3 regions of the Streptomyces sp. NPDC001709 genome follow, and region 3 is predicted to be linked to each of the others. Evidence: riboswitches for the same ligand, from Rfam matches in the RefSeq annotation. Region 3 holds a riboswitch; each other region holds the start of a gene.
What was found. Region 3 has a riboswitch for cyclic di-AMP ahead of ACWC0C_RS17970 (M23 family metallopeptidase). Riboswitches for the same ligand answer to the same signal wherever they lie in the genome.
Positions count from the first base shown of each region.

Region 1: linked by a shared signal. The riboswitch ahead of ACWC0C_RS03580 (M23 family metallopeptidase) and the one ahead of ACWC0C_RS17970 (M23 family metallopeptidase) in region 3 are both predicted to bind cyclic di-AMP.
Region 2: linked by a shared signal. The riboswitch ahead of ACWC0C_RS31680 (NlpC/P60 family protein) and the one ahead of ACWC0C_RS17970 (M23 family metallopeptidase) in region 3 are both predicted to bind cyclic di-AMP.

Region 1 is NZ_JBSFGB010000002.1:154,530-161,662, forward strand. Features, by position in the region: gene ACWC0C_RS03570 (M16 family metallopeptidase) at 1-825, shown strand, start outside; gene ACWC0C_RS03575 (M16 family metallopeptidase) at 822-2,210, shown strand; cyclic di-AMP (ydaO/yuaA leader) riboswitch at 2,461-2,621, shown strand; gene ACWC0C_RS03580 (M23 family metallopeptidase) at 2,634-3,389, shown strand; gene ACWC0C_RS03585 (GntR family transcriptional regulator) at 3,589-4,275, shown strand; gene ACWC0C_RS03590 (HPr family phosphocarrier protein) at 4,426-4,707, opposite strand; gene ACWC0C_RS03595 (bifunctional acetate--CoA ligase family protein/GNAT family N-acetyltransferase) at 4,884-7,133, shown strand, end outside.
Region 2 is NZ_JBSFGB010000025.1:142,382-149,514, forward strand. Features, by position in the region: gene ACWC0C_RS31665 (NlpC/P60 family protein) at 1-914, opposite strand, end outside; gene ACWC0C_RS31670 (hypothetical protein) at 1,341-1,694, shown strand; gene ACWC0C_RS31675 (hypothetical protein) at 1,698-1,907, opposite strand; gene ACWC0C_RS31680 (NlpC/P60 family protein) at 2,042-3,235, opposite strand; cyclic di-AMP (ydaO/yuaA leader) riboswitch at 3,259-3,402, opposite strand; gene pcrA (DNA helicase PcrA) at 3,623-6,115, shown strand; gene ACWC0C_RS31690 (M23 family metallopeptidase) at 6,177-7,133, opposite strand, start outside.
Region 3 is NZ_JBSFGB010000011.1:9,492-16,624, reverse strand. Features, by position in the region: gene ACWC0C_RS17985 (MarR family winged helix-turn-helix transcriptional regulator) at 1-315, opposite strand, end outside; gene ACWC0C_RS17980 (dihydrofolate reductase family protein) at 373-1,506, shown strand; tRNA gene ACWC0C_RS17975 (tRNA-Met) at 1,589-1,662, opposite strand; cyclic di-AMP (ydaO/yuaA leader) riboswitch at 1,951-2,108, shown strand; gene ACWC0C_RS17970 (M23 family metallopeptidase) at 2,118-3,143, shown strand; gene ACWC0C_RS17965 (aldo/keto reductase) at 3,214-4,158, shown strand; gene ACWC0C_RS17960 (PrsW family intramembrane metalloprotease) at 4,235-5,551, opposite strand; gene trmB (tRNA (guanosine(46)-N7)-methyltransferase TrmB) at 5,594-6,442, opposite strand; gene lhgO (L-2-hydroxyglutarate oxidase) at 6,489-7,133, opposite strand, start outside.

The DNA of each region.
Region 1 (7,133 bases), on a different contig from region 3:
GCCCGCCAGTTCTTCCGCACCTACTACGCGCCGAACAACGCGGTACTCTCCGTGGTCGGCGACATCGACCCCCGGCAGACGCTCGCCTGGATCGAGAAGTACTTCGGGTCGATCCCGTCCCACGACGGCAAGCCCGCGCCCCGCGACGGCACCCTGCCGGACGTCATCGGCGAGCAGAAGCGCGAGGTCGTCGTCGAGGAGGTCCCGGCGCGCGCCCTGATGGCCGCCTACCGGCTGCCGCACGACGGCACGCGCGCGTGCGACGCCGCCGACCTGGCCCTGACCATCCTCGGCGGCGGCGAGTCCTCCCGCCTGTACAACCGGCTGGTGCGCCGCGACCGTACGGCCGTCGCGGCCGGCTTCGGACTGCTGCGCCTGGCCGGCGCGCCCTCGATGGGCTGGCTGGACGTGAAGACCTCCGGTGACGTCGAGGTGCCGGTCATCGAGACCGCCATCGACGAGGAGCTGGCCCGGTTCGCCGAGGGGGGCCCCACGCCCGAGGAAATGGAGCGCGCCCAGGCCCAGTTGGAGCGCGAGTGGCTGGACCGGCTGGGCACGGTCGCCGGCCGCGCCGACGAACTGTGCCGGTACGCCGTCCTGTTCGGCGACCCGCAGCTGGCCCTCACCGCCGTGAAGCGCGTCCTGGAGGTGACCCCGGAGGAGGTCCGGGAGGTCGCCCAGGCCCGCCTGCGCCCCGACAACCGCGCGGTGCTGGTCTACGAACCGAAGTCCCCGGAGAAGGCCCCGGACGCCGACGTGCCCGAGGACCCGGAGCAGGAAGCGACCGTAGAGGCCGGCAACGAGAACGAGGAGACGGCCAAGTGACCGAGCTCGCCACCATGGACTTCCACCCCCAGCCGCAGCCCGGCGAGGCCAAGCCGTGGGCGTTCCCGGCCCCCGAGCGGGGCACACTCGACAACGGCCTGACCGTGCTGCGCTGCCACCGCCCCGGCCAGCAGGTCGTCGCCGTCGAGGTGCTGCTGGACGCCCCCCTGGACGCCGAGCCGGCCGGCCTGGACGGCGTCGCCACGATCATGGCGCGGGCCTTCTCCGAGGGCACCGACAAGCACTCCGCCGAGGAGTTCGCCGCCGAGCTGGAGCGCGCGGGCGCCACGCTGGACGCGCACGCCGACCACCCGGGCGTCCGGATCAGCCTGGAGGTCCCGGCCTCCCGCCTGGCCAAGGGCCTCGGCCTGCTCGCCGACGCGCTGCGCGCGCCCGCGTTCGCCGAGAGCGAGGTCGAGCGGCTGGTCCGCAACCGCCTGGACGAGATCCCGCACGAGTTGGCCAACCCCTCCCGCCGGGCCGCCAAGGAGCTCTCCAAGGAGCTGTTCCCCGCGGCCTCGCGCATGTCGCGCCCGCGCCAGGGCACCGAGGAGACGGTCGAGAAGATCGACGCCGCCGCCGTACGCGCCTTCTACGACCGCCACGTCCGGCCCGCGACGGGCACCGCGGTCGTGGTCGGCGACCTCACCGGGATCGACCTGGACGCGCTGCTCGGCGACACCCTGGGCGCCTGGACCGGCACCCCGGGCCAGCCGCGGCCCGTGCCGCCGGTGACCGCCGACGACAGCGGCCGCGTGGTCATCGTGGACCGGCCCGGCGCCGTCCAGACGCAGCTGCTCATCGGCCGCGTCGGCCCCGACCGGCACGACCGCGTGTGGCCCGCGCAGGTGCTCGGCACCTACTGCCTCGGCGGCACCCTCACCTCGCGCCTGGACCGCGTCCTGCGCGAGGAGAAGGGCTACACCTACGGTGTGCGCTCCTTCGGCCAGGTCCTCAGGTCCGCCCCGGACGGCACGGGCGCGTCGATGCTCGCCATCAGCGGCTCCGTGGACACCCCCAACACCGGCCCCGCGCTGGACGACCTGTGGAAGGTGCTGCGCACCCTCGCGGCGGAGGGTCTGACCGACGCCGAGCGGGACGTGGCCGTGCAGAACCTCGTCGGGGTGGCGCCGCTGAAGTACGAGACCGCGGCGGCCGTCGCGAGCACGCTGGCCGACCAGGTCGAACAGCACCTGCCCGACGACTTCCAGGCGACGCTCTATCAGCAGCTGGCCGCGACGGGCACGGTGGAGGCCACGGCGGCCGTCGTGAACGCCTTCCCGGTGGACCGCCTGGTGACCGTCCTGGTCGGTGACGCCTCCCAGATCAAGGCGCCGGTCGAGGCGCTCGGCATCGGCGAAGTCACCGTCGTGGCGGCCGAGTAGCGGGAGCCGTCGTAGCGGCCGGGTGCGCCCGGGCGGCCGCACACGCGCGTGGGGCCCTGACGACCTACAGGCCGTCAGGGCCCCACGCTGTTCCACTCCCTTCCTCAGATGCCCGATTTGAGGGGGAGGTTGCCTGTCTGCCCTGTGGGATGCACTACAAAAGCCCGGATCCGTTTGGGATTCGAAAGCCGGCTTCCGTAGCGTCGTCCGGGCTGTTCGTCAGTAGGCAGTGCGCCGCACCCGCGGCACCGGACAGCCATCGCCGAGTCCCCGTACGGCGCGAGCCAGGGGAGCCGGGGACCCACCGTCCCTGGGGTGAATCGGACGCCCGCGCGCGAGCGAGGGGGTCCGTAGGAGACCTTCCTGCTCCGAACCCGTCAGCTAACCCGGTAGGCGAGAGGGAAGGAAAGGACCAGCCACTTCATGGCGTTCATGTGCGCCACCGGGAAGCACCGCAAGCCCGGCCGGGTCAAGCGCACCACCGCTCAGGCGGCCGGCGTCGCGGCTCTCGCCACCACCGGTGTCATCGGCACCCTCGCGGCGTCCCCCGCGTCCGCCGCCCAGAACTCCGTCGAGCAGACCGGCCTCACCCCGGTGATCACCGTCGGCGACGACATCGGCGAGCAGATCGACGCGCAGGCCGCCGAGCAGAAGCAGGCCGCGGAGCGGAAGGCGGCCGAGGAGGCCGCGGCCAAGGCGGCGGTGGAGAAGGCCAAGCAGGAGCGCGAGGCCAAGGCCCGCGCCGCCCGTGCGGCCGAGCGTGAGCGCCTGAACGCGTTCGTCGCCCCGATAGCCGACTCCTACGTGTCCACGGGCTACAAGGCCAGCAGTTCCCTGTGGTCCTCCGGCTCGCACACCGGCATCGACTTCCATGCGGCCAGCGGCACGTCCGTCCACACGGTCGGCTCCGGCACCGTCGTCTCCACCGGCTGGGGCGGCGCGTACGGCAACCAGATCGTGATCCGGATGGCCGACGGCATGTACACCCAGTACGGCCACCTGTCGTCCATCGGCGTCTCGGTCGGCCAGCAGGTCATCCCGGGCCAGCAGATCGGCCTGTCCGGCGCGACCGGCAACGTCACCGGCCCGCACCTGCACTTCGAGGCCCGTACGACCCCCGACTACGGCTCGGACGTCGACCCCGTCGCCTATCTCCGCAAGCACGGTGTGAACGTCTGACCGGACGCCCGTTCGGCATCCATGGCCCCGGCTCACCGAGCCGGGGCTTTCGTCGTTTTCCGCGCCGTCCACCGGACCCGCTGACCAAAAAATATCCATGGATTCCGACCCGCCGTCGGAAATTCCGGCTCATTGGAATAGAGTCACGGAACACGCGTCCATCGTCGACGTTTCACGGGGATTAAGGCGGAGGTCGGTCATGCGTATTCCGGCGCATTCGGTGTGTACGGCGATCCGGGACGACATCGTCGCCGGTGTCTACGAGCGCGGCGGCCGCCTCACCGAGGAAGTCCTGGCCCGCCGCTACGGCGTCTCGCGTGTCCCCGTCCGCGAGGCCCTGCGCACCCTGGAGGCCGAGGGCTTCGTGGTGACCCGCCGGCACGCGGGCGCGTGCGTGGCCGAACCGAGCGAGCAGGAGGCCGCCGACCTGCTGGAGATGCGCATGCTCCTGGAGCCGCTCGGGGCCGCCCGGGCCGCCCAGCGGCGCACGGAGGCGCACCTGAAGGTGCTGCGCGGTCTGGTGAGGCTGGGCCAGGAGCGGGCCAAGCGGGGTAACAGCGAGGATCTGCGCTCGCTGGGCAGCTGGTTCCACGAGACGCTCGCCCAGGCCTCCGGCAGCCCCTCGCTGACCGCGATGCTCACCCAGCTGCGGCACAAGATCGCCTGGATGTACGCGGTGGAGACGCTGCCGAGCCCGGTGGAGTACTGGGCGGAGCACGGCGCCATCGTGGACGCGGTGGCGCGTGGCGACGGCGAGCGCGCGCGGGCGGTCACGGCGCTGCACACCGAGCGTGCGACGGCCGCCCACCGGCTGCGTTTTTCCGGGGCCACCGAGCGTGTGAGAACTTCGCAACACGCCGTAAACATGTCGGGCCTCCGGCATTAACAACGGCGCCGTATACAAAGAAGAGAGGTATTCGGCTGCGGTGTATTTCCGCTGCCCTAATTCCCGTGTGTGCGCAAATGGGCCGGGAAAGAGCGGAGCCGCGCCGCCCGAAAAGGGCGACGCGGCTCCGGTGTATCAGCGCGCCGGCGGTCAGACCGTCTCGGGCAGTTCCTCGAGGCCCTCGGAGACCAGCTTGGCCAGACGGTCCAGGGCGGCGTCCGCGCCCTCGGCGTCGCAGGCCAGAACGATTTCCTCGCCACCCTGGGCGCCCAAGCCCAGGACGGCCAGCATGGAGGCCGCGTTGACGGGGGTGCCGTCAGCCTTGGCGATCGTCACCGGGACGCCTGTGGCCGTGGCGGCTCGGACGAAGATGGAGGCGGGGCGGGCGTGGAGGCCCTCGGCCCAGCCGACGTTGACGCGGCGCTCAGCCATGTGTTGCTGCCCTTCAGTCTTCAGGGTTGTCTAGACCAGTTTCCCATATCGTGAGGCATGCCCGGATCGGACCTTAGTCCTGGTCCGGAGTGGCGTCGGATCGCGGCCTCGATCCGACTTCGTCCTCCACAGACTGCCCCGCGCCGTTGTCCGACGCGAGCCGTACTCTGGGGCCCATGCAGACCTCGGCGGACCGGCAGGACCGGCACGAGTACCCCGCTCACTGGGAGGCGGACGTAGTGCTGCGCGACGGGGGTACCGCGCGCATCCGGCCCATCACCATTGATGACGCCGACCGCCTCGTCAGCTTCTACGAGCAGGTCTCGGACGAGTCGAAGTACTACCGCTTCTTCGCGCCGTACCCACGGCTCTCCGCCAAGGACGTCCACCGCTTCACGCACCACGACTTCGTGGACCGGGTGGGACTCGCGGCCACGATCGGCGGCGAGTTCATCGCAACCGTACGCTATGACCGCATCGGTGCCGACGGCCTGCCCGCCTCCGCGCCCGCCGACGAGGCAGAGGTCGCCTTCCTGGTGCAGGACGCCCATCAGGGCCGCGGGGTCGCCTCCGCCCTGCTGGAGCACATCGCGGCCGTCGCCCGCGAGCGCGGCATCCGCCGCTTCGCCGCCGAGGTGCTGCCCGCCAACAGCAAGATGATCAAGGTGTTCACGGACGCCGGTTACACCCAGGAGCGCAGCTTCGAGGACGGCGTCGTCCGCCTGGAGTTCGATCTCGAACCCACCGACCGCTCCGTCGCCGTGCAGCGCGCGCGGGAACAGCGCGCCGAGGCCCGCTCGGTACGGCGGCTGCTGATGCCCGGCTCCGTGGCGGTCGTCGGCGTCGGCCGGGCCCCCGGAGGCGTCGGCCGCAGCGTCCTCGGCAACATCCGGGACGCCGGCTACGGCGGCCGGCTGCACGCCGTGAACAAGGCCTTCCCGGAGGACCTCAAGGAGGTCGACGGGGTGCCGGCGTACCGGTCCGTGCGGGACATCGACGCTCCGGTGGACCTCGCCGTCGTCGCCGTACCGGCCGAGTACGTGCCCGGTGTGGTCGCCGAGTGCGGGGCGCACGGTGTGCAGGGGCTCGTCGTGCTGTCCGCCGGATACGCCGAGAGCGGACCCGAGGGGCGCGAGCGGCAGCGGGCGCTGGTCCAGCACGCGCGCGCGTACGGCATGCGGATCATCGGCCCGAACGCCTTCGGGATCATCAACACCGCGGCGGACGTCCGGCTGAACGCCTCCCTGGCCCCGGAGATGCCCCGCCCCGGCCGCATCGGGATGTTCGCCCAGTCCGGCGCCATCGGCATCGCCCTGCTGTCCCGGCTGCACCGGCGCGGGGGAGGGGTCACCGGGGTCACGGGCGTGTCCACCTTCGTGTCCGCCGGCAACCGCGCGGACGTCTCCGGCAACGACGTCCTCCAGTACTGGTACGACGACCCCGAGACCGACGTCGTCCTCATGTACCTGGAGTCCATAGGCAACCCGCGCAAGTTCACCCGCCTCGCGCGGCGGACGGCGGCCGCGAAGCCGCTGGTCGTGGTGGAGGGGGTCGGTTCCGCGCCGCAGGGACACGCGGTACGGGCCACCCGGCTGCCGCACGCCACCGTCTCCGCGCTGCTGCGCCAGGCCGGGGTGCTCCGGGTCGACACGATCACCGAGCTGGTCGACGCGGGGCTGCTGCTCGCGCGTCAGCCGCTGCCTGCGGGGCCGAGGGTGGCGATCCTCGGGAACTCCGAGTCGCTGGGGGCGCTGACGTACGACCGGTGTCTGGCGGAGGGGCTGCGGCCCTCGCGTCCGCTGGACCTGACGACCGGGGCGACGGCGCGGGACTTCCACGGGGCGCTGGCGCGGGCCTTGGCCGACGACACGTGCGACTCCGTCGTGGTGACGGCGATCCCCGCGATCGGGGAAGCGTCGCCGGGGGATGCGGAGCTGGCGGAGGCGTTGCGGTCGGCGGCGGCCGCGGTTCCGGGGAAGCCGGTGCTTGTCGTGCATGTGGAGCTCGGGGGGCTGGCTGAGGCGTTGTCGGCTGCGGCGAGTACCGCACCTGGGGCCGTTGACCCTGCGGAACGACTGCCCACCGCGGGAGCGGACCGGCCGCCCATCGCAGCCACCCCTCCGGAAGGCACCCGGCTCATCCCCGCCTACCCCGCCGCCGAGCGTGCCGTCCGGGCGCTGGCCGAAGCCGTGAAATACGGGCAGTGGCGACGGGAGGCCATGGACCCCGGGAAGGTGCCCGAGTACGACGACATCGACGAGAAGGGGGCCGCGCGGCTGATCGGTGAACTGCTCGCGCGTGGGCAGGGGCTCACGATCTCCGACGCGGAGACCTGCGAGCTGCTCGGCAAGTACGGCATACCCGTGCGGCGCGCGCTGCCCGCGCCCACCCCGGACGCCGCCGCCGAGGCCGCCCGTGCGCTCGGG
Region 2 (7,133 bases), on a different contig from region 3:
TGGAGTTCGGAGCGGGAGACGCGTCGGCCCGCGTCGATCTGGGCGTAGGTGGTGCGGGGCAGGGAGATGCCGGCGGAGCGGTAGGCGGCCTGGACCAGGCCCGAGCAGTCGAAGGCGTTCGGGCCGGCCGCGCCCCACACATAGGGGCTGCCGAGCTTGGCGTAGGCGTAGGAGATGGCCGCCGCGGCGCGCGCGTTGGCGGCCGTGGCCGACCCGGCCTGCTCCAGCGGTTCACGGGGGTCGGAGGCCGACCGGGAGGCACGGCCCGGAGCGGTGCCGTCGGCGCCGGTGACCTCGTTCCGCTGCTGCGGAGTGAGCCGTGCCAGCAGCCGCCGGGCCTCGTCCAGCTTGCCGGTGATGGTCTTCTTCTGCCGCCGCAGCTCGGCCTGCCGTGACCGCAGCGACGTCAGCTCGATGCGCGCCGCGCCGCGCAACTGCTCGATCTCCCTCAGCTGTTCGCGCACCTGGGACACGGCAGCGGCCTGCTGGTCACCGGCCCGCTCCGCGAACGCGGCGTCCTCCAGATACCGGTCGGGGTCGCCGGACAGGGCCAGTTGCCAGGCCGGGGCGAAGCCGCCCTCGCGGTACTGCGCCGCCGCGAACGAACCGAGCGCGTCCCGGGCCGTGTTGAGCTTGGCCTGCTTGCGGGCGGTCTCGTCCTGCAGCGAGTGCAGCCGCCGCTGCTCCGTGTCCGCCCCCTCCCTCGCGCCGTCGTACTTCTCGGTCGCCGCCTCGGCCTCCTGGTACAGCTTGTCCACCTGGGCCTTCACCTGTGCCGGCGTCGGCTGCGGCTCGGCGTGTCCCGTCCCGTCGAATCCCGTTGCGGTGGCCGCGCCCGCCAGGGCGAGCGTGGCGGCCGTCCGGGCAGTCGGGCCACCCATGGAGCGTTGCCGGGGCTTGCGGTGCGCTGCCACCTGGACCGTCACGTCCTTCCGTACGAGTCGTACGACCGAGAGCCGTGCGTCCGGCGGCGGCCCGCACAGGGGAAACAGGCCACCGCCGGACCTTCTCGGCGGTGGTGACCGACAGCCGCCCTGGCCCGGGCGGCGGTGGGAAGCCGGTCACCTGGGGGAGGACGCTAGGCCCGACTGTGACAAGCAGGTAACGCGCTGTACGGAACTGGCTCCGACAGACTGGAATGTGACCGTATGTGACCACACCGCCGTTCTGGAGTCGTCGCCTTCACGCAGCGTGGTGACCGAAGCGCGGAAAGCGGGACGGAAGGCGGGTGCGGGGTGCTATGGAGCGCATATATGCAAGATCACCCGCGCGTGATCGTCGAGTACTGCGGCCGGGCCCGGTGACGGGCGGTCCATACCTCCTCGTTAGGCTCCGGCCCCATGGACGTACTCATCCATCTCTTCGTCGGCCTGCACATCATCGGCATCGCCGCGCTGCTCGGCGGTTTCCTCACCCAGATGAAGGCGATGGGCCAGGGCACGGCCCGGTTCGTGCCCGGGATGCTGCACGGCGCGCTGACCATGCTGGTCACCGGCGTGGCCCTGATCGGTCTCAACCAGGCCGACGACCACCACGTGAACACCATCAAGATCGGCGTCAAGCTGGCGCTGCTGATCGTGATCCTCGGCCTGGTCTATGTGAAGCGCGACGAGGAGAAGATCGACAAGGGCGCGTTCGGGCTGGTCGGCCTGCTGACCATGGCGAACATCTTCATCGCCGTGCTGTGGACCTGACGCTCATCCGTCCCTGACGCCGGTGCGGGCCGCGAGCACCGCGTCGGCGGCGACCACGAGCCACACCGCCACCGCTGCCCACAGCAGCACCCGTCCCGCCCGGCTGAGCCACGCAACGCCGACGGCGCTCGCGACCGACAGCGTCGCCGCCGCCGTCATCCCCATCGGGAACACCGTCGCCCACCGCGCACGCAGACCTGAGATGCCGGGCATGCGCCCGATGCCAGGGAACCACAGGGCCCCGGCCCGGGAAGGGCACGCGCGCGTGGAGCGCGAAAACGGCGGACCGCGAAAACGCAGGTACGCGCGCGTGGGGCGCGAAAACGGTGGCGCGCGAAACCCGGTGGTCAGCCCGGTCGGACCACGCTGTGGATGATCGACTCTCCGCCGTAGTAGATCGACTCCTCGCGGACGTACGCGCCCGGCTTCGGGGCGTGGATCATCATGCCGTTGCCTATGTAGATGCCGACATGGCTGATGTCGTCGTAGAAGAAGACCAGGTCGCCCGGCCGCGCATTGGCCAGGGAGACCGTGGTGCCCGCGTCGACCTGGTCGTACGTGGTGCGCGGCAGCGTGACGCCGGCAGCCCTCCAGGCGGCCTGGGTGAGGCCCGAGCAGTCGTAGGAGTCCGGCCCGGTGGCGCCCCACACATACGGCTTGCCGATCTGCGCGCGGGCGAAGGCGATCGCCTTCTCGGCCTTCGTGTCGTACGAGCCGGAGCCGGACGTCGTGGAGCCGGTCGAGCCGGAGCCCGTCGAACCGGACCCGGATCCCGAGGACCCCGAGGACGAGGAGGACGACGAGGACGAGGACGACGAGTCGGCCTGCTGCTGAGCCTGCTGCTTCGCCAGCTCGGCCGCCTTGCGCGCCGCCTCCTGCTGCTTCTCCCGCTCGATGGCGGCCAGCCGAGCCTTCTCCTGGGCCGTCAGCTGCGACAGCAGGTCGCGCGCGGAGGCCAGCTTCTTCTGGACGGTGGCCTTGGCGCTCTGCAGGTCGTGCTGCGAGTCGGTCAGCGTCTGCAGGCTCTCGGCGGCCTCCCGCCGCTTCTTCATGGTCGTGGCCTGCTCACCGATGTAGTCGTCGACCGCGCTCTTCTCCCGCGACGTCAGCCGGCTCATCAGCTGGGTCTGGTCGAAGTAGTCCTGCGGGTCGTTCGCCAGCAGGAAGGTGGCCGTGTCGGGAGCGGAGGCGCCGGTGCGGTACTGGGCCGCAGCGAAGGAACCCAGTTCCTCGCGGGCCTTGTTGAGGCGTTCGGTGCGCCGGGCGACCTCGTTGCGCAGGGCGTCGACGCGCCCGCGCTGTTTGCCGGTGCGCTCTTTGGCCGCGTTGTACTTGTCGGTCGCCGACTCCGCCTGGCGGTAGAGGTCGTCGACCTTCTTCTCGACCTCCTCCAGGCTCGGCTTGGTGTGATCGGTTCCCGGGGCGGCCTCGGCGCTCTGCGAGAACACGGCCATGGAGGTGAGGGCGGCGGTGGCGAGGGCGGGGGTGCGGAAGCCCGCCCCGATGGTCCCGCCGGGGCGCGGCTTGCGGTGCGACGCCAAGGGAGGCGCTCCTTCCAGTGGGCCGCCTACCGGGTTAGCTGTCGGGTTCGGGCGGCGGTTCGGAAGGGTTGCCCTACGGCGTCGTCCCGGGCGGGAGTCGGCCGATTCACCCCAGGATCGGTGGGTCCCCGGCTCCGGGCACCACGAGGGGTACACCGGACTCGGCGGAGGCCGCGCACGCGGCCTGACGGCAACCTAGCCAACTCGTGTGACTAGTGTGAAGGTTGGTGCGTGATATGTCCGATACATTTTTGTGATCTGAGCTCGGGAACACGTTCCCGTCATCGGACGATTCCGCAGCGTAAGGGCATTCCCGCGCCGCCCGCGGCGGCCATCTTCCCGGGACGGCGACCGGTTGTCGGTGGGGCGCCCTAGACTCGGAGAGCGATGAGCAGCCTCTTTGACGACAGCTTCCTGGCGGACCTCCAGACCCCTCGCGGGCACGAGGAGGAGCACCCGCCTCCGCCCGAGGACGATCACGCTCCGGAGCCGGTTCCGGACGATCTGTTCGGCGGGAAGTTCGACCTGCCGCCGGACCCGGACGCCTACTACCGCGACGGCGCGTCCCGCCCCGCGCTCGACTCGGCGGCACTGCTGGAGGGGCTGAACGACAACCAGCGCGCCGCGGTCGTGCACGCCGGCTCCCCGCTGCTCATCGTCGCCGGCGCCGGCTCCGGCAAGACCCGCGTGCTCACCCACCGCATCGCGCACCTGCTCGCCGAGCGGAATGTGCACCCGGGCCAGATCCTCGCGATCACCTTCACCAACAAGGCCGCGGGCGAGATGAAGGAGCGCGTCGAGCAGCTCGTCGGCCCGCGCGCGAACGCGATGTGGGTGATGACCTTCCACAGCGCGTGCGTACGCATCCTGCGCCGGGAGAGCAAGAAGCTCGGCTTCACTTCCTCGTTCTCGATCTACGACGCCGCCGACAGCAAGCGCCTGATGGCCCTGGTCTGCCGCGATCTGGACCTCGACCCCAAGCGCTTCCCGCCGAAGTCGTTCAGCGCCAAGATCAGCAACCTGAAGAACGAGCTGATCGACGAGGAGGACTTCGCCGCCCAGGCCACGGACGGCTTCGAGAAGACCCTCGCCCAGGCCTACGCCCTCTACCAGTCGCGGCTGCGCGAGGCGAACGCCCTCGACTTCGACGACCTGATCATGACGACGGTCAACCTCCTGCGCGCCTTCCCGGACGTCGCCGAGCACTACCGCCGCCGCTTCCGCCACGTCCTCGTCGACGAGTACCAGGACACCAACCACGCCCAGTACGCGCTCGTACGGGAACTCGTCGGCACCGGCGAGCGTGCCGCCAAGGACGCCGACGTACCGCCCGGCGCGGACGACCTCCTGCCCGCCGAACTGTGCGTGGTGGGTGACGCGGACCAGTCGATCTACGCCTTCCGCGGCGCGACGATCCGCAACATCCTCCAGTTCGAGGAGGACTACCCGAACGCGACGACGATCCTGCTGGAGCAGAACTACCGCTCCACGCAGACGATCCTGTCCGCCGCCAACGCGGTCATCGAGCGCAACGAGTCCCGCCGCCCCAAGAACCTGTGGACCAACGCGGGCGCGGGCGCGCAGATCACCGGCTATGTCGCCGACACCGAGCACGACGAGGCGCAGTTCGTCGCCGACGAGATAGACCGTCTCACCGACGCGGGCGAGGCCAAGGCCGGCGATGTCGCGGTCTTCTACCGGACCAACGCCCAGTCCCGTGTCTTCGAGGAGATCTTCATCCGCGTCGGCCTGCCCTACAAGGTCGTCGGCGGTGTCCGCTTCTACGAGCGCAAGGAGGTCCGGGACGTCCTGGCCTACCTGCGCGTCCTCGCCAACCCCGAGGACTCGGTGCCGCTGCGCCGCATCCTCAACGTGCCCAAGCGGGGCATCGGCGAGCGCGCGGAGGCGATGATCGACGCCCTCGCCCAGCGCGAGAAGATCAGCTTCCCGCAGGCGCTCAAGCGCGTGGACGAGGCCTACGGCATGGCCGCGCGCTCCACCAACGCGGTCAAGCGGTTCAACACGCTGATGGAGGACCTGCGCACGATCGTCGAGTCCGGCGCGGGAGCGGCGACCGTCCTGGAGGCGGTGCTCGAACGCACCGGCTATCTGGCCGAGTTGCAGGCCTCCACCGACCCGCAGGACGAGACCCGCATCGAGAACCTCCAGGAACTCGCGGCCGTGGCCCTGGAGTTCGAGCAGGAGCGTGGCGAAGGCGAGCAGGGTACCCTCGCCGACTTCCTGGAGCAGGTCGCCCTCGTCGCCGACTCCGACCAGATCCCCGACGAGGACGAGGAAGGCTCCGGCGTCATCACACTGATGACCCTGCACACCGCCAAGGGCCTGGAGTTCCCGGTCGTGTTCCTGACCGGCATGGAGGACGGCGTCTTCCCGCACATGCGCGCCCTCGGCCAGACCAAGGAGCTGGAGGAGGAGCGGCGCCTGGCGTACGTCGGCATCACACGCGCGCGGGAGCGGCTGTACCTCACGCGGTCGGCGATGCGCAGCGCCTGGGGCCAGCCGTCGTACAACCCGCCCTCCCGCTTCCTGGACGAGATCCCGGCCGCCCATCTGGAGTGGAAGCGGACCGGAGCGGCGGCGCCGGTGTCCTCGGGCCCGGCCTCCGGGATCGCGGCCTCGCTGTCCTCGACCCGCTCGCGCTCCTCGGCGGCGGGCGCGTCCGGGTTCGCCACACGGCGGGCCACCGACAAGCCGGTGGTGTCCCTGGCCGTCGGCGACCGGGTCACCCACGACCAGTTCGGGCTCGGGACGGTCGTCGCGGTGTCGGGCGTGGAGGACAAGGCCCAGGCGACGATCGACTTCGGAGACGGCAAGCCGAAGCGGTTGCTGCTGCGGTACGCGCCGGTGGAGAAGCTGTAGGTCCGGCCGCACGTCCAAGGGCCCTCGCGGAACGGCGAGGGCCCACTGGATGCGGGGATGCTCAGGTGGGATCCAGTCCGTGGCTCCGCAGCCACGGCAGCGGGTCTATCGCCGCACCGCCCGCGGGCCGTACCTCGAAGTGCAGGTGCGGACCCGTGGAGTTGCCGGAGTTGCCGGAGTAGGCGATCGGATCTCCGGCCTTGACGGACGTCCCGTCGGGGACCCGGTAGCTGGACAGATGGCAGTACCAGGTCTCCGTGCCGTCCTTCGCCGTCACGATCATCATGTTGCCGTAGGCGCTGTTCCACTTGGTGGAGACGACGCCGTCGGTCGCGGCCATCACCGTGGTGCCGTACGAGACCGGGAAGTCGATGCCCGTGTGTACCGACATCCAGTTCACGCCGGCCTGGCCGAAGTACGCGCTGAGCCCCCTCTGCAGGACCGGCAGCACGAACTTGGGGCGCAGCCGCTCCTTGAGCGCGGCCTGCGCTGCGGCCTTCTTCTTCTCCATCTGCTGCTGGTTCTTGAGGTCGATCCGCTCCTGCGTCCGGCTCGCCCGGTCGGCGAAGTCATGGGCGCCGGCGGAGAGGGTCGTGAGCTGGCTGTCCAGCTTGCTGTTGGCGATCGACGGCTGGACCGCGTGCGCGTCCGAGGCGGAGACGGCGGTGTCCTTGCCGTCGTCGGTCAGCGCGCCGACCGAGGCGGCGGCGATCCCGGCGACACCCATCACACAGGCCGACGGCACCGCGACGGTCAGCAGCGCGGAGCGCTTGGCGGGCGTACGACGGCGGGAACGCGCGGCACTGCGTGCGCCGGCGCGGGGCCCCGGCACCGGAGTGACCTCTTCCTGGTCGTCCAGCAGATCGTTCACGGCGGGCAGTTCGCCGGTGGAGCCCGGCTCACCGAAGTCGGGGTCCTGGTACGGCGCCTGGTCGTCGTAGGGCACCTGCGGGAAGGCCGCGGCCTCCGGGGCGCCGACCTGCTCGAAGGCGGCGGTGGCCTGCTGGTCGAACGGTTC
Region 3 (7,133 bases):
CTCGTCCGTCAGCACGGCGATACTGCTGCGCTTGTCCCAGCGGCAGTCCTCCCGGCGCACCAGCCCGTCCCGCTCCAGCCGGGTCACCGCGTACGTCAGCCTGCTGCGCGTGATCTTCAGCGTCTCGGCGAGGTCGGTCATGCGCAGCCGCCGGTCGGGCGCCTCGGAGAGATTGGCCAGCACGGAGTAGAACAGGTGCGGCATGCCGGCTTCCTGCTGGAGGTTCCGGTCGATCGCGTCCTCCAGGAGGTGCGTCGCGGCGAGATACGCGCGCCAGGCGCGCTGCTCCTCGGGGCTGAGCCAGCGGGTCGTCATGCCGCCAGTGTAGGTTTGTTTCAAACTTGAACCAAGACTTGCAGGGAGACCGCGCCGATGTCGTACCCGTACGTGCTGCTGTCCGCCGCCGTCTCCCTCGACGGCTTCCTGGACGACACCGGCCCCGACCGGCTGCTGCTGTCCAGCCCGGCCGACTTCGACCGGGTCGACGCGGTACGGGCCTCCGTCGACGCCATCCTGATCGGCGCGGGCACGATCCGCGCCGACAACCCGCGGCTGCTGGTCAACTCCGCCGAGCGCCGCGCGGCCCGGCTCCGGGAGGGCAGGCCGGAGTACCCGCTGAAGGTGACCGTCACCGCGACCGGTGACCTCGACCCCGACGCCCACTTCTGGCACACCGGTGGCGACAAGCTCGTCTACACGACCGACAAGGGCGCCGAGCAGGCCGCCCGCCGCGTCGGCGGCACCGCCGACGTCGTCCCGCTCGGCCCCGACCTCGACTGGCGGGCCCTGCTGTCCCATCTGCACGACGAGCGGGGCGTACGACGGCTGATGGTCGAGGGCGGTGGCACGGTCCACACCCAACTCCTTCAGCAGGGCCTCGCCGACGAGCTCCAGCTGGTCCTCGCCCCGCTGTTCGTCGGCGACCCGGGCGCCCCTCGCCTGTTCGGCCCCGGCGTCTACCAGGCCGGCCGGCTGCGCCTGACCGAGACCCGCCGTATCGAGGACGTGGTCCTCATGCGCTACGAGCCCACGGCCCCCGGCACCGGCTCGCTCCCCACCGCCGCCGACCGCCACTGGCTGCGCACCGCCTGCGAACTCGCCGCGCTGTGCCCGCCCTCGGAGACGGCGTTCAGCGTCGGCGCGGTGGTGGTCGCCGCCGACGGTACGGAGCTCGCGCGAGGACACTCGCGCGAGGGGGGCGACCCCGTGGTCCATGCGGAGGAGGCGGCGCTCGCGAAGGTGGATCCGGCGGATCCGCGGTTGGCCGCCGCCACCGTGTACAGCAGCCTCGAGCCCTGTGCCCGGCGGGCCTCGCGGCCCGCGCCCTGTGCCGAGCTGATTCTGCGGGCGGGGGTGCGCAGGGTGGTCACGGCCTGGCGGGAGCCGGACACGTTCGTCGCCGGAGCCGACGGGACGGGGGTGCTGGTCGCCGGGGGTGGGCAGGTCGTCGTACTGCCGGAGCTGGCGGAGATCGCCAAGGCGCCGAACGCCCACCTGCTGGGGTGAGCCGTCCGTCCGCCGCGTCCTGCCGGCTTCGGAAAACACTCAGGGCCCGGAAACCATTGGTTTCCGGGCCCTGAGCCTTCAGTAGCGGGGACAGGATTTGAACCTGCGACCTCTGGGTTATGAGCCCAGCGAGCTACCGAGCTGCTCCACCCCGCGTCGTTGTGACTCCAGAGTACCCCATGTGCGGGGTGCAACGCACACCGCTTCGATCACCGTCACCGACGGTGATCGGACGGAAGCCCTCCGCATAACATCTGAGTCACCATCAAAAACGCCGAGACTCCTGAATGGCGGCCAACTCGCCCGTTTTGCAGTGGTCGTAGCCGGTAAGTCCACGCCCGAAATCGTTAATGATCAAGCCGAACGGGCTTGGAAACTGCCTGGCGGGTCTATTAACGTTCGATAACGCAGCGCGGTCGTCCCAGCCGTCACAAGAGGCGGCTCCGTGCGCACGCGCCGAATCCCGCGAGGGAACCGGGGAACCACCACCTTGGGGTGAATCACGCGGATACCGCCGTGCAGCCATGGCCGGTATACGCGCGTAGGAGACCTTCCTGCTCCGAACCCGTCAGCTAACCCGGTAGGCGGAGGAAGGAAAGGAGTGCGCCCTAGTGGCGTCCAACCGGCCTGCCCCAGAAGCCCCGTTCGTTCCCGAGGGGGCCGAGCCCGAGACCTTCGGCTACGGCGCCTACCGCGCCGAGGAGGGCCCCTGGGAGGAGTGGAACCCCACCGAGGACTCCCTCGCCCAGGTCCGCGGCCGGCACCGCGTCGCCAAGCAGCGCGGCGGCTTCGCGCGCAGCTCCACCGTCCTCGGCGTCGGCGTGATCGCCGCGGTCGGCGCGGGCGGCATGGCCAGCGCCAACACCGGCAAGCCGCCGGTCTCCATATCCCTGCCCGACCTGGACTCCGTCAGCCACTTCTTCGGCGACGACTCCGGTGCCAAGCCCCAGCCCGCCACCGCGCTCAGCAAGGTCGGCGTGACCTCCGACAGCGCGGACAGCGGCAACGCCGGCGAGGCCCTGCGCAACCGGATCATGGCCCAGGCCGAGCAGCAGCAGAGCAAGGCCGACAGCAAGGCCACCGCCACCGCGCTCGCCGCCGCCGACAAGCAGACCGCCGACGCGGCCGCCAAGGCGGAGAAGGACGCCGCCGCAAAGGCCGCCGCCGCCAAGCAGAAGGCGGAGGCCGACGCCAAGAAGGCCGCCGAGGCCAAGCGCCTGGCCGAGCTGGCCAAGCAGTACACGCTGCCCGTCGTCTCGTACACGATCACCGGCACCTTCGGCCAGCCCGGCGCCATGTGGTCCTCCGGCTACCACACCGGCCTCGACTTCGCCGCCCCCACCGGCACCCTCATCAAGGCCGTCCACGGCGGCACGGTCACCCAGGCCGGCTGGGCCGGCGCCTACGGCTACCGCACCGTCCTCACCCTGGACGACGGCACCGAGCTGTGGTTCTGCCACCAGTCCTCGATCAACGTCTCGGTCGGCCAGAAGGTCTCCACCGGCGACGTCATCGGCCGGGTCGGCGCCACCGGCAACGTCACCGGCCCGCACCTGCACCTGGAGGTCCACCCGAACGGCCAGGCCGGCGCCATCGACCCGGCGCCGTGGCTGCGCGACAAGGGCCTCACCCCCTGATTCCTCCCTTGGCGGGATCCTGGCGCCGGCGACGGAATGAGATCATCCGTCGTCGGCGTTGGTGTAAAGCATGACTTCTCTGCGCAAACTCGGCTCCTCCGACCTCGAGGTCTTCCCGCTGTCCCTGGGCGGCAACGTCTTCGGCTGGACCGCCGACGAAGAGACTTCCTTCGCCGTCCTGGACGCCTACGCGGCCGCCGGCGGCAACTTCATCGACACCGCCGACTCCTACTCCGCCTGGATCGAGGGCAACGAGGGCGGCGAGTCCGAGACGATCATCGGCAAGTGGGTCAAGGCCCGCGGCAACCGCGCCGACGTCGTCATCGCCACCAAGGTCAGCCAGCACCCCGAGTACCAGGGACTGTCCGCCGCCAACATCAAGGCCGCCGCCGACGCCTCCCTGCGCCGCCTGGACACCGACTACATCGACCTCTACTACACCCACTTCGACAAGCCCGAGATCCCGGTCGACGAGATCATCGGCGCGCTGGACGAGCTGGTGAAGGCGGGCAAGGTCCGCCAGATCGGCGCCTCCAACATCAGCGCCGAGCGCCTCAAGGCCTCCCTCGACTTCTCCGACCGCGAGGGCCTGGCCCGCTACGTCGCCCTCCAGCCCCACTACAACCTGGTCTCCCGCGACACCTACGAGGGCCCGCTGCAGGACCTGGCCGCCAGGGAAGGCCTGTCCGCGGTGCCGTACTTCTCCCTCGCCGCGGGTTTCCTGACCGGCAAGTACCGCCCCGGCACCAAGGTCGACAGCGCCCGCGCGGGCCGGGCCCAGGAGTACGCCGACTCCGAGCGCGGCCAGAAGGTCCTGGCGGCCCTGGACGAGATCGCCGCCGCCCATGACGCCCCCGTCGCCACGGTCGCCCTCGCCTGGCTGGCCGCCCAGCCGACGATCACGGCCCCGATCGCCTCCGCCCGCACGGTGGAGCAGCTCCCGGCACTGCTGGGGGTGGCGGACCTGAGCCTGACGGAGGCCGAGGTGGCGAGCCTGACGGCGGCGTCGGCCTGAGTAATCCCTCCCGCCGAACGGCGCTCAGCCACGACGGCGGATTCCGGCGGTGCCGAACTCCCGGCAGCCCGACCGGCTACGACCGATACGGGTTGTACGCGGGATACGGCACCGCCGGGTACCCGTAACCCGGCCCGAACGCCGTAGGCACCGGCGCCGGGTACATCGGCCGAGCCGGCGCAGTCGCACGCGCCGCGTACTCCAACGCCGGCCGGGCCGCATCCCTGCGCCGCCACAGCTCGTCCAGCAGCTCCCGCTCCCGTACGACGAAGTCGCTCCCCGCCTTCCCCTTGCGCCCCCGGGCCCTCAGGAACGCGAGCGACGTGGCGTACGCCTCGTACCGCGCCACCGCCCGGGCCGTGGGCCGGCCGCCGTGGTGCCGGGCGTAGTCACGGGCGGTCCGCCGCGCACGCATCGACCCCAGTGCGAACGGCTCGGCGAGCCCCAGCCAGCCGGCCAGCACATATGCCGGCAGCTCCTCCCGCACGGTCCGCAGCTCCCGCTGCCGCGTCCAGATCGCGAGCCAGGTCAGCAGCCCGAACACGGGCACCATGAATCCGCCGTAGACGGCGAAGAACCCGAACTCGCCGAAGGTGGAGGAGCCGTTCCAGAAGGCGTGCATGCTCATCGCGAGCAGCAGACCGCACACCGGCAGCAGCACCCGCCGGACGTGCTGGCGCTCGGCGGACAGCGCCGAGATGCCGAAGCCGATGCCGGTGAGGGTGGTGAACAGGGGGTGCGCGAACGGGGACATCACGATGCGCACGAAGAAGGTGGCCGCGGTGACGGAGGCGATGCCTTGACCGCCGCTGACCTGGTCGGCCCCGAAGGCCGTACCGAGATAGAGGATGTTCTCGGTGAACGCGAACCCGGTGGCGGTGATCCCGGCTATCACCACCCCGTCGACGATCCCGGTGAAGTCGCGCCTGCGGAAGAGGAAGACGAGCAGTACGGCGGCGGCCTTGGCGGACTCCTCCACGATCGGCGCTATCACGGTGGCGCCGAGGGTGTTCGCACTGGCCGGATCGGCGGTGGCGGTGGCTATCCACTTGGTCGCGAAGCTGTTGGCGACGATCGCTATCAGCGCCGCCGCGCACGCTCCCCAGGCGAAGGCGAAGATCAGGTTCCGCCAGGGGCCCGGTGCCACCCGGTCCAGCCACCGGAAGGCGGCGATGAGCCACGGCACGGGCAGCACGGCCAGCCCGAGGCCGACGAGAAACCCCTCGGTACCGGTCTGCCGCCGCACCAGCGCGAGAATGACCAGCCCGGACAGCACCAGCAGTGTGATCAGTGCCCCGTACCGCACCCACCTGCGCTGCCACCAGTGCGGATGGCGGAACACGGGCCCCTCGGGGGCCGGGGGATACGTCGGAAACGGAGGACTGGTGGCCACGGCATCGACCCTAACGGTGGTGGGACGAGGGGCTGGAGCTGTTTATCGTTCCTGATCCGGTTCGTGGGCTGGGACCTGGTGCGGTACGCGACGGAACAGCAGGTCGTTCACCACGTGTCCCTTGTCCAGCCCCTGGCCCTCGAAACGGGTCAGCGGCCGGAACCCGGGGCGCGGCGCGAAACCGCCGTCCGCCTGGGTGTTCTCGAAGTCGGGGTGTGCGGTGAGCGCCTCGAGCATCTGCTCGGCGTACGACTCCCAGTCGGTCGCGCAGTGCACGAGCGCGCCGGGCTTCAGCCGGGTCGCGGCGAGCGTCAGGAACTCGGGCTGGATGAGCCGCCGCTTGTGGTGCCGCTTCTTGGGCCAGGGGTCCGGGAAGTACACGCGCAGCCCGTCCAGCGAGTCGGGGGTGAGCATCTCCCTGAGCAGGATGATCGCGTCCCCGTTGGCCACCCGGACGTTGTCCAGCCCGTCCCGGTCGGCGAGACCCAGCAGATTGCCCTGCCCCGGGGTGTGCACGTCCACGGCGAGGATGTTGGTGTCCGGGTCGGCGGCGGCCATCTGCGCGGTGGCCTCGCCCATCCCGAACCCGATCTCCAGCACCACGGGCTTGTCGTTCCCGAACAGCTCGCCCAGGTCGATGACCCGCTGCCCGTCGATGTCGAGCCCCCACAGGGGCCACAGCCGCTGCAACGCGTCCGCCTGCCCGGCGGTCACCCGGCTGCGCCGCGGCTGAAAACTCCGGATCCGCCGCTCGAAGTGCGACCCGGCCGGGTCGGCCTTGGGCCCGTCCGGAAACCGCGGCTCCCCCTTGGCCCGGGTATGCCGGATGGAGACGCCGGGGGTGTGGGGGGCCGGCGCGGGGGCTTCGGGGGCGTTGAGGAAGTCAGACACAGTGCTTCCGATTTTACGGCGCCCTACGAGGGCGCCCTCGCCGGCACTACAGCGCCCCGAGCATGTCCAGCACCCGGCGCCCGACCTCCCGGCCGATCGGCAAAGAAGCGGTGGCAGCCGGAGACGGTGCGTTCAGCACGTGCACTGCCCGGCTCCCCTCCCGGATGAGGAAGTCGTCGACCAGCGTCCCGTCCCGCAACACCGCCTGCGCCCGCACCCCGGCAGGGGCCCGCACCAGGTCGTCCGCCTCCACCCCGGGCAGCAATCTCCGCACCGCTTCCAGAAACGCCCCCTTCGACAGCGAGCGGCGCAGCTCACCCGCCCCGTACCTCCAGTGCTGCCGGGCGATCGCCCACGACCCCGGCCACGCCACCGTCCCGGCCAGCTCCCGGGGGCGTACGACCCCCCAGCCGTACCCCTCCCTGGCCAGCGCCGGCACCGCGTTCGGCCCGATGTGCACACCCCCGTCGATGCCGCGTGTCAGATGCACCCCGAGGAACGGGAAGGCCGGATCCGGCACCGGATACACCAGCCCGCGCACCAGCTCCGGCCGCGCCAGCTCGTAGTACTCGCCGCGGAACGGCACGATCCGCACCTCGGGCTCGTCCCCGGTCAGCCGCGCCACCTCGTCGCAGTACAGCCCGGCACAGTTCACCAGCACGCGCGCGCGTACGACGTCCCCGCCTGCGGT